3 regions of the Listeria sp. ILCC792 genome follow, and region 3 is predicted to be linked to each of the others. Evidence: riboswitches for the same ligand, from Rfam matches in the RefSeq annotation. Region 3 holds a riboswitch; each other region holds the start of a gene.

Region 1 (5,201 bases), on a different contig from region 3:
GCTATAAGTCGTTGCTTTAAATAAATCTAATTTCCCAATGCGGCTTACTGCTTCCCTAAGTCGCTCCTCGTCCATTAGAAGGCCCACTCGGACGTAACCTTCTCCGCACTCGCCGAAGCCACTTCCATCGGCCACCGCCACATTAGCTTTTTCGAGCAAATGCTCTGTAAAGCTTGTGCTCGTGAAGTTTTCGGGCACTTTCATCCAAGCAAAAAACGAGCCCCTTGGAATGACTGCTTCCCAGCCGATTTCCGAACACGCGTCTAAAAAGGCATTTTTTCGACTTTCGTAACGCTCATTTTGCTTTCTGACAGCTTCCTGGGAGCCTCTAAGTGCTTCAATCCCCGCATCCTGAATGGCAGGGAAAAGACTCACATACAGATGGTCTTGGATTAAATTGATGGCTTCAATCATCGTTTCATTCCCGACAGCGAAACCAATTCGCCAGCCGGCCATATTGTATGTTTTGGATAGCGTGTATAGCTCAATTCCGACATCCTTCGCCCCTTCTGTTTGGAGGAAACTAATTGGTTTGGCGCCGAAACCGATAGCCCCGTAAGCAAAATCATGCACGACGGCAATCTCATTTTCCTTAGCAAACGAGACGGTGTCTTCGAAAAACTTCTCTGTAGCGATAGCGCCCGTTGGATTGTTCGGATAATTTAAATACATCAACTTCGCATCTGACCGCGTCGCCTCATCTATCAAAGCATAATCCGGTAGAAATTGATTTTCCTCCAAAAGAGGCATTAATGTATACTCGGCGTCCGCTAAAACCGCGCCAGACAAGTAATCTGGGTAGCCAGGGTCAGGCAGGAGCATTTTTTCGCCGGGGTCAAGCAGACACATCGGCAGCTCCACAAGCCCCGTCTTCGTCCCAAACAAAATGGCCACTTCTTTTTCAGGATCTAGCGTCACCCCGTACTCTTTTTTATAAAAATTGGCAGCCGCCTCTTTCAGTTCTGCCTTGCCGCGAAACAAAGAATACTTGTGGTTTTGCACATCATCTGCGGCATTTTTTAGTGCTTCTACGATGTTTTGCGGCGTAGGCTGATCTGGATTTCCTTGTCCCAAATTGATGACATCATGCCCTTCTGCAATTTTGCGATTTACATTTTGTACTAATTTTGAAAAAAATTGCTCTGGCAAATTTTCGAGCTTTTTAGAAAATCTCATTTCGTACGCCTCCCGTTTTATGTTTCATTGTTAAATATCTTAAAGTTTTCTAGCAATTTTGTCTAGTCTAGAAATAAAAAACATTAAAAAAGCATTGACAATCACCTTAAAAATCGGTATATTTTTACGTAACAAGTTTTTATAATGTAGTTCTCTTATCGAGAGAGGCTGAGGGACTGGCCCGATGACGCCCGGCAACCTAACTTTTTGAAGTGAAGGTGCTAATTCCAGCAAAATGGTATAGCCATTTTGGTAGATGAGAGGAGTTCGAATAGGCAACACATTCAACTTCTCTATTCTTATGGTAGAGGGGTTTATTTATGTGCTAAAAACTTTTCTAGTACATAAATACAAGGCGAAACGCTGTGTCCACACTCTCAAGCTAGAATGTTTATAAAAATTTAAATTTAGACACATTTAGGGAGGAATTTTTAATGAAAAAGAGAACTAAAGGAATTTTGATTGCATTTACTGGCGCGGCACTACTTGCACTTTCTGCATGTGGTGGCGGGAAATCCGAAACGTTAAGCACGGAAAAGATTACAATTGGCGTAACGGGTGGACCTCACCAACAAATTGCGGAGGAAGTGAAAAAGTTAGCTAAAAAAGACGGGCTGGACATCACAATTAAAACGTTTGACGATTATAACACGCCAAACACTGCGCTAAACGATGGGGATTTAGACGCGAATAACTACCAAACGATTCCGTTTTTAGATGCACAGAAAAAAGATAAAGGCTACAAAATCGACCAAGTCTTTAAGACAGTTGCTTTCCCAATGGGCATTTATTCCAAAGATATTAAAGACATCAAAGAGCTTAAGAAGGGGGATAAAATTGCGGTTCCAAATGATCCTTCGAACGAATATCGTGGCTTAAAACTTTTTGAAGACGCTGGTGTCATTAAGTTGAAAGACGGCGTGGAAGAAAAAGCAACGAAAAAAGATATCGCGGAAAACCCGCTCGATTTAGAAATCATCGAACTTGAAGCTTCGCAAATTCCAGCGCAACTTGGTGAAGTAAAAGCAGCTGCCATCAACACCAATTTTGCGATGGGCGCTGGACTCACCATTAATGATGATGCGATTTTCCATGAACCAACGAAAGACAATCCGTACCCAAATGTTTTTGTCGTAAGAACTGAAAATAAAGATGATGAAGTTGTCGATACACTTAAAAAATATTACCATTCTGATGAAATTAAAAGCTTCATTGAAAAAGAATTTAATGGGTCTGTTGTACCTGCATTTTAGGGAGATGTAACCATGATTAAACTAGAACATGTCAGCAAGACTTTTAATGTTAACGGGCGAAGCGTTCAGGCGGTGAAGGACGTTTCGCTTTCCGTCCAAAAAGGTGAGATTTACGGTGTTGTGGGTTATAGCGGCGCTGGAAAAAGTACGCTTGTTCGTTGTATTAATTTTTTAGAACAGCCAACTGAAGGTACTGTGCATATTGCAAACGACAATCTCGCACAACTTTCGGCGAAAAACTTGCGTTTCGCGAGACGTAAAATCGGAATGATTTTTCAAGGCTACAATCTACTTAAAACGGCCACTGTATATGAAAATATCGCGCTACCGCTTAAACTTGAAGGTTTAAAAAGCGATGAAATTACAGCACGTGTTGAAAAATACTTAGAAATTGTCGGGCTTACGGATAAAAAAGAAAATTTCCCAGCCCAACTTTCTGGCGGTCAAAAGCAGCGTGTTGCCATTGCGAGAGCGCTTGCTCATGAACCTGAAATTTTACTTAGTGATGAGGCGACGAGTGCGCTTGATCCTGAAACGACCGAAGCCATTTTAAATTTGCTACTTAAAATCAACCGCGAACTCGGCATTACGATTTTCCTTATTACGCATGAACTCGATGTCATTCAGCGCATTTGTGACCGCGTTGCTGTGATGGAAAACGGGCAAATTGTTGAAGAAGGCACTGTTTTAGATGTATTCACGAAGCCAAAACACCCGACTACCAAACGTTTTGTTGGCTCAGAGGCTAGTTTTGAAATTCCAGCCGATGTGTTAGAAAAATATAAGCAAACAGGTAAATTGGTTTCACTCCATTTCATTGGCGAAGGTTCTGATGAGCCTGCCCTTGCGCTTGTATCCCGGAAATTTGATTGCCTGCCGAGCATTTTGGCGGGGGGAATTGATCACCTGAAAAATGATACCCTTGGCAAACTTTTAGTCCATTTAAAAGGTGATGAGGCCGAATATAACAAAGCAATTGAGTACTTGCGCGAACAAGGCGTAGTCGTTTCGGAGGTGCAACAAAATGGTTGATTTTTTTAACGAATGGGGCGACACCCTTTGGACTGGATTTCTAGAAACCCTTACAATGACAAGCATCACGCTCGTCATCTCCATTTTGGTCGGTCTACCACTTGGTATTTTACTTGTTTTAACACGAAAAGATGGGCAAGCTGAGAATAAAACGGCTTACACGATTTTAAACTGGATTATTAATATTTTACGTTCGCTGCCATTTATTATTTTACTTTTTTTAATTTTGCCATTTACAAAAATTATCGTGGGCACTACAATTGGCGTAAAGGGCGTTATTTTGCCGCTTGTCGTTTTCACAGCGCCATATATCGCTCGGCTGATGGAATCTGCTTTACTTGAAGTCGACCGCGGTGTCATTGAAGCGTATCAGGCGATGGGAATTTCTACGTCAAAAATCATTTTAAATGTTGTGCTTCGCGAGGCGCGTTCAGGCATCGTGCTTGGCCTGACAATCGCTACAATTGGTCTAATTGGAGCCACCGCGATGGCAGGACTAGTTGGCGCCGGCGGACTTGGAACCATTGCCTATCAATACGGATTCCAGCGCTTTGAACCAACCATTATGTACGCGACCATTATTATTTTAATTATCATCGTACAAACCTTGCAATCACTTGGAAATTTCCTAGCAAGACGATTAAAGAAAGACTGAAAACTGGGGGAATAAAATATGTGGAAGCTTGCGCTTTGCCAAATTGACGTTACGTTTAAGGATCCAGATGCGAATTTCAAACGGGTCCGGCAAGCAGTAACCGAGGCGGCAAGAAGCGGTGCTGAGATTGCCGTTTTACCCGAAATGTGGAATACGGGCTATTGTTTGAGCGAGCTTGAGATATACGCAGACCGTCACGGCGAGCGGACGAAAAAGTTTTTATCTGAGCTTGCGAGAGAGCAAAATATTACGATTATTGGCGGTTCCGTTGCCATCAAAACGGACGGGAAATTCACAAATATTATGTACGCTTTTGATAATCAAGGTGATTTTCTTTCTTCTTATAAAAAGGTCCACCCTTTCAAGCTAATGGACGAACATCTCTATTTGGAGCCTGGGAATGATGCCAACCTCTTCATGCTAAACGGCACAAAAACAGCCGGCTTCATCTGTTATGATATTCGCTTCCCCGAATGGATGCGGCACCATACCGCAAGAGGCGCAGAAGTTATTTTTGTTGTTGCCCAGTGGCCAGATGTGCGCATTTCCCAGTGGGAAAAATTGCTCGTCGCACGGGCAATCGAAAATCAAGCGTTCGTCGTGGCCGTAAACCGTGTCGGCAAAGATCCAAACAACCAATTTAACGGCCATTCTATGGTCATCAATCCGCACGGCGAAATCCTCCTTTTAGCGGGAGAAACCGAAGAAAATTTCTACAGCACAATTGATTTGGCTGAAATCAGTGCGGCGCGTCAATCGATGTCCATTTTCGAAGACCGCCGCCCAGAATTATATTTCTAAGCTCACACAAAAAGAGAAAATAGGCAAGTAAAGATCCAGTAACTATACCATTTTCCAAAATGGATTTACTGGATTTTCACTTGTTTTTTTATTTATGTCTCAGCCTTTTTTTTATATAATTTCTTCATTTATTTTCATTATTTTTTCATTTTAAGACGATACAATAAATGCATCATCTAAATCATAGGTTTTACACCTATTTTATATATTCTTCCTTAAAACCGCCAAAGCCCCTATCAAATCCATGATAGGGGCTTTGGTTTTTATTGGTATTTTAGTTGAAT
Region 2 (5,201 bases), on a different contig from region 3:
TCCCTTCAGTCACGGTTTACTGAAAAAGATTATTTTCCCCGGTGACGCAGTGATTGACGCGACTTGCGGCAACGGGCACGACACACTTTTCCTCGCTGAATTAGTCGGCACAAATGGGTGCGTGTACGCGTTTGATATTCAAAACGAAGCCGTCCAAAATACTGCTACTAGACTCACCGAAGCAAATTGTTCCGCGCAAGTAAAACTATTTCAAAAAAGCCATGCGGAAATCGAAAATTGCGTCCCCGTACCAATTAAAGCTGCTATCTATAATCTTGGCTACCTACCAGGTGGCAACAAGTCCATTACAACGCTAAGCGAAACAACAATCTCAAGCATCGAGCAAGCGCTAGCGAAACTTCTTCCCGGTGGCATTGTCATTTTAGTCATCTACCGCGGTCATGACGCTGGAAAAACCGAAAAAAAAGCCGTTCTAAATTACGCTGAATCTTTGCCACAAAAGGACTTCCACGTTCTCAGATACGGTTTCATCAATCAACAAAACAATCCACCATTTGTTGTTGCGATTGAAAAAAGAGAGCGGAAAAATTAATTTCCACTCTCTTTTTCATTTATTTATTAAAATCATACTTTTCTTCAATATAAATGGAATACCAAATCATGAAGATGATGACCGTCCAAATTTTACGGCTGTAATCATGTTTCCCTGCGCAATGATCATCAAGCAGTTGTAACACGTACTCTTTGTTAATTAAATGCCCCGTTCCCGATTCATGAATAATCGTTTTAACCCACTCATTCATTTCCTCTTTTAGCCAGTGGCGAATTGGAACCGGGAATCCTAGTTTACGACGATTTAAAACGTGTGCGGGAACAAAAGTCTCTGCCGCTTTACGTAAAATATATTTCGTCGTTCCGTTTGTCGTCTTAAGCGATGCGGGAATTTGTTTCGCAACGTTAAACACTTCTTTATCCAAGAAAGGAACGCGCACTTCAAGTGAATTCGCCATCGTCATGCGGTCAGCTTTTAGCAAAATATCGCCGCGAAGCCATGTGTGCATGTCGATGTATTGCATCCGTTCGACTGGTCCGTAGTGTTTCGTTTCATCATAGAACGGTTTAGTGATGTTCGTATAATCGTGGCCTTCGATGTAGCCGGGCAGTAAAATGCGTTTTTCAGCTTCGGTAAACATCTTCGCATTGCCGATATAACGTTCTTCCATTGGCGTTGTGCCGCGTTCTAGGAAGCTTTTACCTCGCATTCCTTCTGGCATCACTTTAGCAACGCCGCCAAGCATCGATTTGAAAACGCCGGGCATTTTGTTGAACATGGAAAGTGAATTCGGTTCGTTGTAAATGTTATAACCGCCGAACAATTCGTCTGCGCCTTCGCCTGAAAGTGCTACGGTTACTTGTTTGCGCGCTTCACGTGATAAGAAGTAAAGCGGAATCGCCGCTGGATCGGCAAGTGGGTCATCCATATGCCAAACAATTTTCGGCAGTTCGTCCATGTATTCTTGCGGTGTAATCACATAGCTAATGTTTTCTACGCCAAGTTTATCTGCTGTTTCCTTTGCAACATCAATTTCGCTAAAGCCATCTCGTTCAAATCCGACCGAGAATGTTTTAATCGCTGGGTGGTATTCTTTCGCAATCGCCGCAATAATCGAGGAGTCAATTCCACCAGAAAGAAATGAACCGACGGGCACATCAGAGCGCATGTGCATTTTGACAGAGTCGTACATGACATCGCGGATTTCTTTAATAAACGTGTCCTCGGACTTAGAAACGGCTGCAAATTCAGGTTTGAAATACTGCGTAAACTGCATTTCTTCCCCTATTTTTTTAGTAAAATAATGTCCTGGTAGTAGACGTTTGACTTCCGTCGTAAGTGTGTCAGGTTCTGGCACAAATTGATACGTCATATAATTTTGTAAGGAAACTTCATCTAATTTTTTATTTTTCAGTGCGTGTAAAATCGATTTTTTCTCCGAACCCATATAAAGTTTGCCGTTTTCTTCTGCATAAAAGAATGGCTTAATTCCGAATGGATCACGCGCGCCGTAAACGGTATTTTCCACTTTATCCCAAATGACAAAGCCAAACATTCCGCGCAGTTTTTCGGCAGTCTTCTCTTTATATTTCGCATATGTAGCGATGATAACTTCTGTATCACTTTCGGTTTCAAACGATAAGCCGTCTGCTTTAAGTGATGCACGAAGTTCCACATAATTATAAACTTCTCCGTTAAAGATAATCCAATAACGTTCGTTTTCGTACGTTAACGGTTGGTGACCGTTTTCCACATCAATAATACTTAAACGTCTAAACCCGAACTGAACGTGCTCATCGGTATAGTATCCTTCATCATCAGGTCCACGATGGGTAATCATATCATTCATTTCTATAAACGTTTGTTTTTCTTCACCAGTAATTTCAGCAATGCGGTCATGAACGCATCCTACAAATCCACACATTCTGACATTCTCCTCTATTTTAAATTTCATTTGATTTCTCAATTACACAACGTCTATCATATCATAAAGCACGACGATTTGCACAGTTTCAATAATAAAAAAACGCCGCTAAAAGAAGCAGCGTTTCGAAATTATAGTTTACTTGCAAGTTGATTTAAGAAAGCCTTTAAGTCGGTTACTTTATTTGTTTCCTCCCACGGCAAGTTTAAATCAGAACGTCCAAAATGTCCAAATGCTGCTGTCTGCCGGTAAATTGGGCGTTGCAAGTCAAGCATTTTAATAATCCCCGCGGGACGCAAATCAAAATTGGCACGTACAGCTGCAATTAAATCTTTTTCAGAATAGTCACTTGTTCCGTAGGTCTCAATAGAAATCGAAACTGGGTGTGCGACGCCAATTGCGTAGGCTAACTGTACTTCTACCTTTTTCGCCAGTCCAGCTGCTACAATATTTTTAGCCACATAACGGGCTGCATAGGCACCGGAACGGTCAACTTTGGTCGGATCTTTACCGGAGAAAGCGCCGCCGCCGTGCCTTGCATAACCGCCGTAAGTGTCTACGATAATTTTCCGCCCAGTGAGCCCCGCATCGCCTTGCGGGCCGCCAATAACAAACCGACCTGTCGGGTTAATGAAATATTTTGTTTCCGCGTCTAACAAGTTTTCCTCGATGACCGCATGAATGACTTTTTTAAGCATGTCCTCACGTATCGTGTCATTTGAAATCTCAGGATGATGTTGCGTAGAAATGACAATCGTGTCGATGCGCACAGGCTGGTTGTTTTCATCATATTCTACAGTCACCTGTGTTTTGGCATCAGGGCGCAAATAATCAAGCGTTTTGGATTTCCTTAACTCAGCAATTTTTCGTGATAACGCATGCGCTAAATGAATCGGTAGCGGCATTAAATCCTCTGTTTCATCCGTCGCAAAACCGAACATCAAGCCTTGATCGCCGGCACCAGTCGCAAGTAAATCTGTTTCCTTTTCTCCGTTTCGCGATTCCAAAGATTCATCAACGCCCTGCGCAATGTCAGGCGACTGCTCATCAATTGCTGTTAAAACGGCACATGTTTCTGCATCAAAACCATATTTAGCACGCGTATAGCCGATTTCCTTAATCGTTTGTCTAACAATTTTCGGGATGTCCACATAAACAGATGTTGTAATCTCACCTGCTACAAGAACGAGTCCAGTTGTCACGGTCGTTTCACAAGCGACACGCGCATCTGGATCTTTTGCGATAATAGCGTCTAAAATTGCATCAGAAATTTGGTCTGCAATTTTATCTGGGTGCCCGTCAGAAACAGATTCTGACGTGAATAAATGACGATTTTCAGTCATTTGATAGTTCCTCCTTTTAATCTCTTCCATCCGCGTATGGCAAGAAAAAAAGCCCTATTCTCTACATAGACAGGCATAGAGAAAAGGCTTGAAAGTTCGTACCTTCGCTCTCATCGGTCAGGATTTCTCCTGCTCAGGTTAGCACCTTACAACAAAAAGTGTAGGTTGCTGGGCTTCAAAGGGCCAGTCCCTCTACCGCTCTGGATAAGAGTTGATTTCGTTCTTTTTTAGAATAACATACGGAACATACCGTTGCAACCCTAATTTACTGTTAAAAATTCCGGCCATTCATTTGGTGGCACATCCTTGTACTTTTCATATAATAAATCGCCTTTTTCTGTTCTGCTGTAACGGATGCCGTGGTTGCTGTGGTAGCGAAAAACATATCCGGCTTCTTCTAGTTGGTAAATCGTCCATAAAAAATCCGTTTTACTTGGCAAATTCATCCTACCTGATTTTGAACGATCGTTGACAAGTTCATGAATGTTCGATTCACTTTTATAGACGTTTTCAATAATTTTAAAGGCTAAATTAAATGGCATTTCCAAACTATTCACGCTTCCCTCTTCAAACACTTCACATTTTTATGCGGCAGATATTTTCTAATATAATACATTATTCTACCACGTTTTCGCGCAATTAAGCGATATATTTTTCTGCCAAAAAAAGGAATTCCCGGAAGATATAAGGCTACAGCTAGCCATTTCCAATAAGGTAAGCGCATGAGGATTTTGCGTACGGCATAAAAGCCGCGATAAATACGCCCATTTTCGCTTATAACATGCAACTGTTCGTGTAGTTCACTTGCTGAAAAATAGCTCCCTTTGTATGTTTGAAGCGGCTGCCATTTTAGCTGGCCTTTTTTGTCTAATTTCATCATTATTCGTTTGACTTCCTTGCAAAATTCGCAATTTCCATCATAAAAAACGATATCTTTCATCGACAAAACCTCCTAGTATTTTTCTTTCCCCTTATCATATTTTTAAACCTGTGGTATGATAGAATGGTTAAAATTAGAAAAATATATTCGAAATTAACGATAAGGAGAAGAAACATGACATTAATTCCACTAACTTTAATTATTTTTGCAGGCTTTGTTGCGGCTCTGCTTTTATTTGAATTCATTGTGAAATGGCGCTGGTTTAAGTACTTTTTGGCGACGGTAGGTTTAGTAGCCAGTGGCATCATATTTTTTATCAGCTTTTATGGTGGTGGTATGAAACAAACCGAAATTGCAATTGCATTATTCTTAGCAAGCTTTGGCGAATACGTCATTTCCCTCATCATCAGCCTTATTTCACTCATTAAAAGAAAATCAAATACGCCTAAGAAAAAGGCAACTAAAAAAACCGGTCATGCTTAAATCTAGCATAACCGGTTTTTTTAGTGTCATGTAATATTTTAATACAATTTAAGATGT
Region 3 (5,201 bases):
CACTTTCATTTTGCCACCGAGTAAATAAGCATCCACCTGCAAATTGACGAGCCGCTCAACATGACCTAAACCATTCGTCACAACCGTAATTTTTTTATCTGCTAAAAAGGGAATCATTTCGATAGTTGTAGAACCTGCGTCTAAATAAATACAATCATTTTCTGCAACAAGCTCCGCTGCCCGTTTTGCAATCTGTTGCTTACTATGAACGTGTTTGAATGTTTTCTCATCCATACTTGGCTCCAAATTGTGTTGCTTCAAAAGTTTCGCCCCGCCGTGTACGCGTTCTAGTAATCCATCTTCTTCCATTTCAATCAAATCGCGCCTAATAGTTGATTCAGATGAATTCAAACTAGCTACAAGTTCTGAAATTTTTACAACACCAAGGCTTTCCAGCATGTCTAAAATTTTCTCTTTCCGCTCAGCATTTAACATTTCATTCCCTCCGTTCACCGTTATCATAACATCTATTCCCGTCAAAATCAATCACTTTCTTTCAAAACATTTCATTTGAGTGCACAAAAAAAGCGATTGAGCTATACTCAACCGCCTTGTATTCGAAATTATTTATCCATTTTACCCATGATGAAGAAAGTAGAAATTGCGCCAATTCCTTCAACAATAAAGAATGTACCTGTAATAAATACAATCCCAACTAGGCTTACTACTGGGTTGAACAACGCGATAAAACCGACAAGAATACCGATAATACCCATTGTTAAAATCCAGCCCCAACCTTGAACGTTGTTTTGTTTCGCAGCAAATGCGCCAATTGTACGCATAATACCTGCAAAAAGTACCCACATTGCAAAAACAAGTACAAGTGTTGCAGCACCTTCGATTTGGTCAAATAGTAGGAAGATACCTAGTAAAGTAGATAAAATCCCTTCTGCTAGCACCCAGCCAGAAACATGTTGCGCTTTGCGATTTGAAAAGTAGGAAATAATATGAAAAATACCTGAAACTAGAAGTACAAACGCAATTGTAAAACTAAATGTTAATAGCGATACAAGCGGGTGGAACATTAACCAAACTCCCAAGCCAATCATAGCAATTCCTGCAATTAGTAATAAAATTCGAGTAAAAGTTTTCATTTTTTGCCTCCCTAATGATTTATGTAAACACTAGATAAGTTTACCACGTTTTACGTAAGTGTAAACCTATTTAAGTTTAATTTACATATTTGTCACAAAGAGATATAAAATTATACTTTTTATGTGTAATTTAATTCACGATTTCCATGATTTCTTTTCATTTTGAACTTTTATGACCCCACCTAAAAAATCAGCCACTTTATCCATAATGGCAATTTGAACGAGATGTCCTTCGCCTTCTCCAATTTCAAATTTAATATTTGCGCCGTATGGCTTAGGTGCATTTTTTTTGACGAAGTTTTTTACGGTTTCAATTGGGATTTTCCAGTCTTCTGTGCCATGCCAAATATAAAGCGGGCGTCCCGCTAAGGTTTCTGGCTTTCCATCCAAATCGTAGTTTTCTTGCCAAGCGAGTAAATCCGCATAATCACTCGGGAGTTTAATTTGGCGTTCACTAGCCCGGCTAATGGTGCGGGCGCGAAAACTGAGTGGGCTTGGTTCGCCCATGATGCAAGCTGCTGCCTTGATTTCAGGGTGATGCGTTAGGAGCGCGCACGTGGTAATGCCGCCCATCGAAACGCCGCCGACAAAAATTTCTGTCGTGAGACTTTGCGCCAAATAATGGTCGCGAATAAATTCGTATTCTGCTAAATTTCCTTGAATGCTGTTCCAAAATGTTAAGGAAATGACCGAGGACACAGTTTGGTGGCGCTCACCGTGGTTTGGCGCGTCCGGAAGGCACACCCTGAACCCTCGACTCGCTAGCTTTCTCCCCTGTGTTAAAACGAGTTCTTTGCTTGTCTGCCAGCCATGATAATAAATCGCTAAAGGTAGCGGCTTGTCTACGCTCGTCTTACTCGTAATTTCCAAAACTGGAATATCGTGAATTTTTCGTTTAACAATCTTAAATTTCATTTCCAGCACCCCTACTCCATTTTATCAGCCTAAAAAACAGAAAAACAACTTTTCCGCCTGCTTGACAAATTGTCTGAACACGCTTATGATTAAACTTAATTTCATATGTTTTCTTATCAAGAAAGGCGGAGGGACTGGCCCGATGAAGCCTTAGCAACCGGACAAATGATCACGGTGCTAATTCCAGCAGTTAATTCTGAAAGATAAGTCGGTAGTCGTTCTTACATATCTACCCCTTCTGGCTTATTTTTTGCTAGGAGGGGTTTTTTGCACGCTCCGCACGTATCAACTTCATGAAAGGGTGTCTAAAAATGGGATTAAAACAACAATTATTATTTCAAAAAGAAGCTTTTATTTTGGAAAACGGAGCAAGACTTCAGCCGATTGAAATCGGTTATGAAACCTACGGAACACTAAATGATGATAAAACAAATGTGATTTTGCTTGAACATGCACTTACCGGAACCGCCCATGCGGCGAAGCATCACGAAACTGACGCACCAGGCTGGTGGGACGATTACATTGGCCCAGGAAAAGCACTCGACACAAAGCGCTATTTTATTATTTGCACAAACGTATTTGGCGGCTGTAGCGGCTCGACAGGCCCTTCGTCCGTCAATCCAGACACAGGCGCACAGTATCGCCTATCATTCCCACGTTTTAGTGTAAAAGATATCGTTCGCGTTCAATATGAACTCATCAAAACGCTTGGCATCACAAAATTAAAAGCCGTCATTGGTGGATCAATGGGCGGCATGCAGGCAACGGAATGGGCTGTGAGCTACTCGGACGCCGTCAGTTCCGTCATCAATATCGCCTCACCACTTGCGGCAAGCCCTGATGCCATCGGATTTAATCTTATCCAGCGAATGGCGATTTTAAACGACCCTGAATTCAACGATGGCAACTATCTCACACAACCAGAAGGCGGCCTCGCAACCGCTCGCATGGTTGGCATGATGACGTATCGCACAAGCGAACTTTTCTCCCAGCGCTTTGAACGCTTCACAGTGGACGAAAGCTCAAAAGACACCTTCTCCAAAGAACATTTCCAAATCGAATCCTATTTACAATATCAAGGTGACAGCTTTGTCGAACGCTTTGACGCTAACAGCTACCTTTATTTGACAAAGGCGATTGACCTGTTCGATGTCATCCGCAGTCAAGACGGGGCAGCGCCATCTTATACGCACATTCAAGTGCCTTACCTTTTAATTGGCATTACGTCCGACCAGCTTTTCCGCATTCGCGACCTAAGACGCGATTTCGAACTCTTAAAAACAGCTGGCGTCCCAGTTTCCTACCACGAAATTGATTCCGACTACGGACACGACGCCTTTTTAGTCCAATCCGAAGTCCCAAAATTCGCCCCAATCCTATCCGAGTTTTTGCTTCAAAAAACAGAAGAGAAGGCATTTTAGCCTTCTCTTTTTTGGTATTCCCTTTTCAGCAAGCCACCCAATTTATGGAAATCGCTACCCGTCACAGAACCCTTCAACACGAGCAAACTATCTTCCGTCAAAATGTCGCGCAAGAGGCTTCGCAAGTCCACTAAATTGCTGAACCACCGAATTCGCTCATTTTGGTTTTGTTTAAACAAACCTTCAAACAAGCTGCCATAACCAAAAATATAATCGGCGTCACTGCCTAGCACGTCCTTCATAATTTTAACGTGCACTTCAGGACCTTTCTCCCCTAAATCCGCAATTTGCCCAACGATTAAAACCGATTTCCCGCGATAAAATTGCTTGTGCGACTTAAAATAGTCAATCGCATTCAGCATCGAAGGCACCGCCGCATTATGCGAATCATCCACCATATAGGCAAATCCGCCATTTGGTAAAGCGAGTGGAATCATTTCCATCGTTTTTGGTAGCGGCTTGAACGTTTCCATTTTAACAATCGCCCCGTTTGTTTCGCCAGCAATTTGCCAGTACGCAAGTAGCGCCGCCAAACTGTTTTCAATGAGGCCCGTCGAACCAGTCGGCAAACAATATGTAAGTTTCTCCTCAAAAAACGCAATTTCCAGTTCATCATAAAACTTTTCATGTTTTACGCTTATCAATCTAACGTCCGCCGCATTGTTCCTCGCCGAGTATGTCAATACACGATTCGTATATTTTTTCGCTTTGTTTAATAGAATTTCGCGTTCTTCTTTGCCAATATCTGCGTTCAAAATGACGACCGTATCTTCATTAGCCCCTTCCAACACTTTACCTTTATACAGTGCGATGGTTTTCGTGTCTTTCATCGAACTTAGGTGCGCCTCGCCAATTGACGTGATGATGACGATGTTCGGCTTGATGAGTTTCGACATGGAGCCCGTATCAAAGCCGTTTAGCGCGTTTAATGAAACTTCGAGATTTAGAATATCTGGGTTTTGAATGAGTTGTGCCATGTAGAGCGGTATTGCGAAGCGGGTATTGTGATTGCCGCGGTTTTCGAGCACGTTTTGGTCGCTAAATACATGTGTGAGGAGCATTCTAGTAGTGGTTTTCCCGACGGAACCGGTAATGGCGATGACGGGTTTTTGGAAGTCAGCGCGCAGCAGCTTGGCGAATTCAAGCATAAACGTCCAACTATTTTCAACGATAAACTGTGGTGTGGTGTGGCGGGCACTTTCGATTGGCGTTTCGGTTACGATTAAACCTAATGATTGTTCCATTCCTTGAATTTGCGCATTACCATCGGTCCAATTAACAGGTTTTCGATTCACATAGTCTCTGCGCTCATTCGAGATAGCAATAAACATAGTTTCCGCTAACAAATTAGGATCCGTACTTAATTTAACGTTTTGATATTCAACTTGTGTCAGATGGTTTGGACGCAATTCGTCATTTAAAAACTGTCCGGGGAGATAATCGTCCAAGTGCTTTACGATTTCTTGAATTTGCAATGTTTTTTCCATAATAGTCTCCTTTTCCCTAAAAAGGCTAGATTGTAGAAAACTGCTACCCCACCTTAATCAGACAGACAACAAATGATGAAATTAGCAGGCAAGAACGCCAAAGAACGCCGCTTATCATCAGCCTGATTATATATTTTTATTATTATGTTGCTTCTCCCATGGGTATTCCCCGTTTTCATCTTTTTCAAAATTTTTCAAGTCATCTTCTTCGAGTATTTCTTCCTCTTTATGCCGTCTGAAAAAGAGCGGGATACAAGCTGGTAAAACGATACAGATAAAGACAA

The links. A riboswitch is a leader RNA that binds a small molecule or an ion and turns the genes downstream of it on or off. The one in region 3 is predicted to bind S-adenosylmethionine.
Region 1: another riboswitch for S-adenosylmethionine. It lies ahead of CFS60_RS11800 (MetQ/NlpA family ABC transporter substrate-binding protein); the one in region 3 lies ahead of CFS60_RS09520 (homoserine O-acetyltransferase).
Region 2: another riboswitch for S-adenosylmethionine. It lies ahead of metK (methionine adenosyltransferase); the one in region 3 lies ahead of CFS60_RS09520 (homoserine O-acetyltransferase).

Annotation. Positions count from the first base shown of each region.
Region 1 is NZ_FYBO01000012.1:63,120-68,320, forward strand. Features, by position in the region: gene CFS60_RS11795 (pyridoxal phosphate-dependent aminotransferase) at 1-1,176, opposite strand, end outside; SAM riboswitch class I at 1,329-1,439, shown strand; gene CFS60_RS11800 (MetQ/NlpA family ABC transporter substrate-binding protein) at 1,611-2,429, shown strand; gene CFS60_RS11805 (methionine ABC transporter ATP-binding protein) at 2,442-3,461, shown strand; gene CFS60_RS11810 (methionine ABC transporter permease) at 3,454-4,116, shown strand; gene CFS60_RS11815 (carbon-nitrogen family hydrolase) at 4,135-4,917, shown strand; gene CFS60_RS11820 (YafY family protein) at 5,181-5,201, opposite strand, start outside.
Region 2 is NZ_FYBO01000014.1:33,120-38,320, reverse strand. Features, by position in the region: gene CFS60_RS12635 (class I SAM-dependent methyltransferase) at 1-553, shown strand, start outside; gene asnB (asparagine synthase (glutamine-hydrolyzing)) at 573-2,438, opposite strand; gene metK (methionine adenosyltransferase) at 2,570-3,781, opposite strand; SAM riboswitch class I at 3,889-3,992, opposite strand; gene CFS60_RS12620 (DUF3116 family protein) at 4,042-4,338, opposite strand; gene CFS60_RS12615 (thiol-disulfide oxidoreductase DCC family protein) at 4,335-4,721, opposite strand; gene CFS60_RS12610 (hypothetical protein) at 4,836-5,144, shown strand.
Region 3 is NZ_FYBO01000008.1:42,692-47,892, reverse strand. Features, by position in the region: gene CFS60_RS09535 (DeoR/GlpR family DNA-binding transcription regulator) at 1-435, opposite strand, end outside; gene CFS60_RS09530 (HdeD family acid-resistance protein) at 564-1,094, opposite strand; gene CFS60_RS09525 (alpha/beta fold hydrolase) at 1,230-2,009, opposite strand; SAM riboswitch class I at 2,120-2,219, shown strand; gene CFS60_RS09520 (homoserine O-acetyltransferase) at 2,321-3,430, shown strand; gene CFS60_RS09515 (Mur ligase family protein) at 3,427-4,917, opposite strand; gene CFS60_RS09510 (hypothetical protein) at 5,044-5,201, opposite strand, start outside.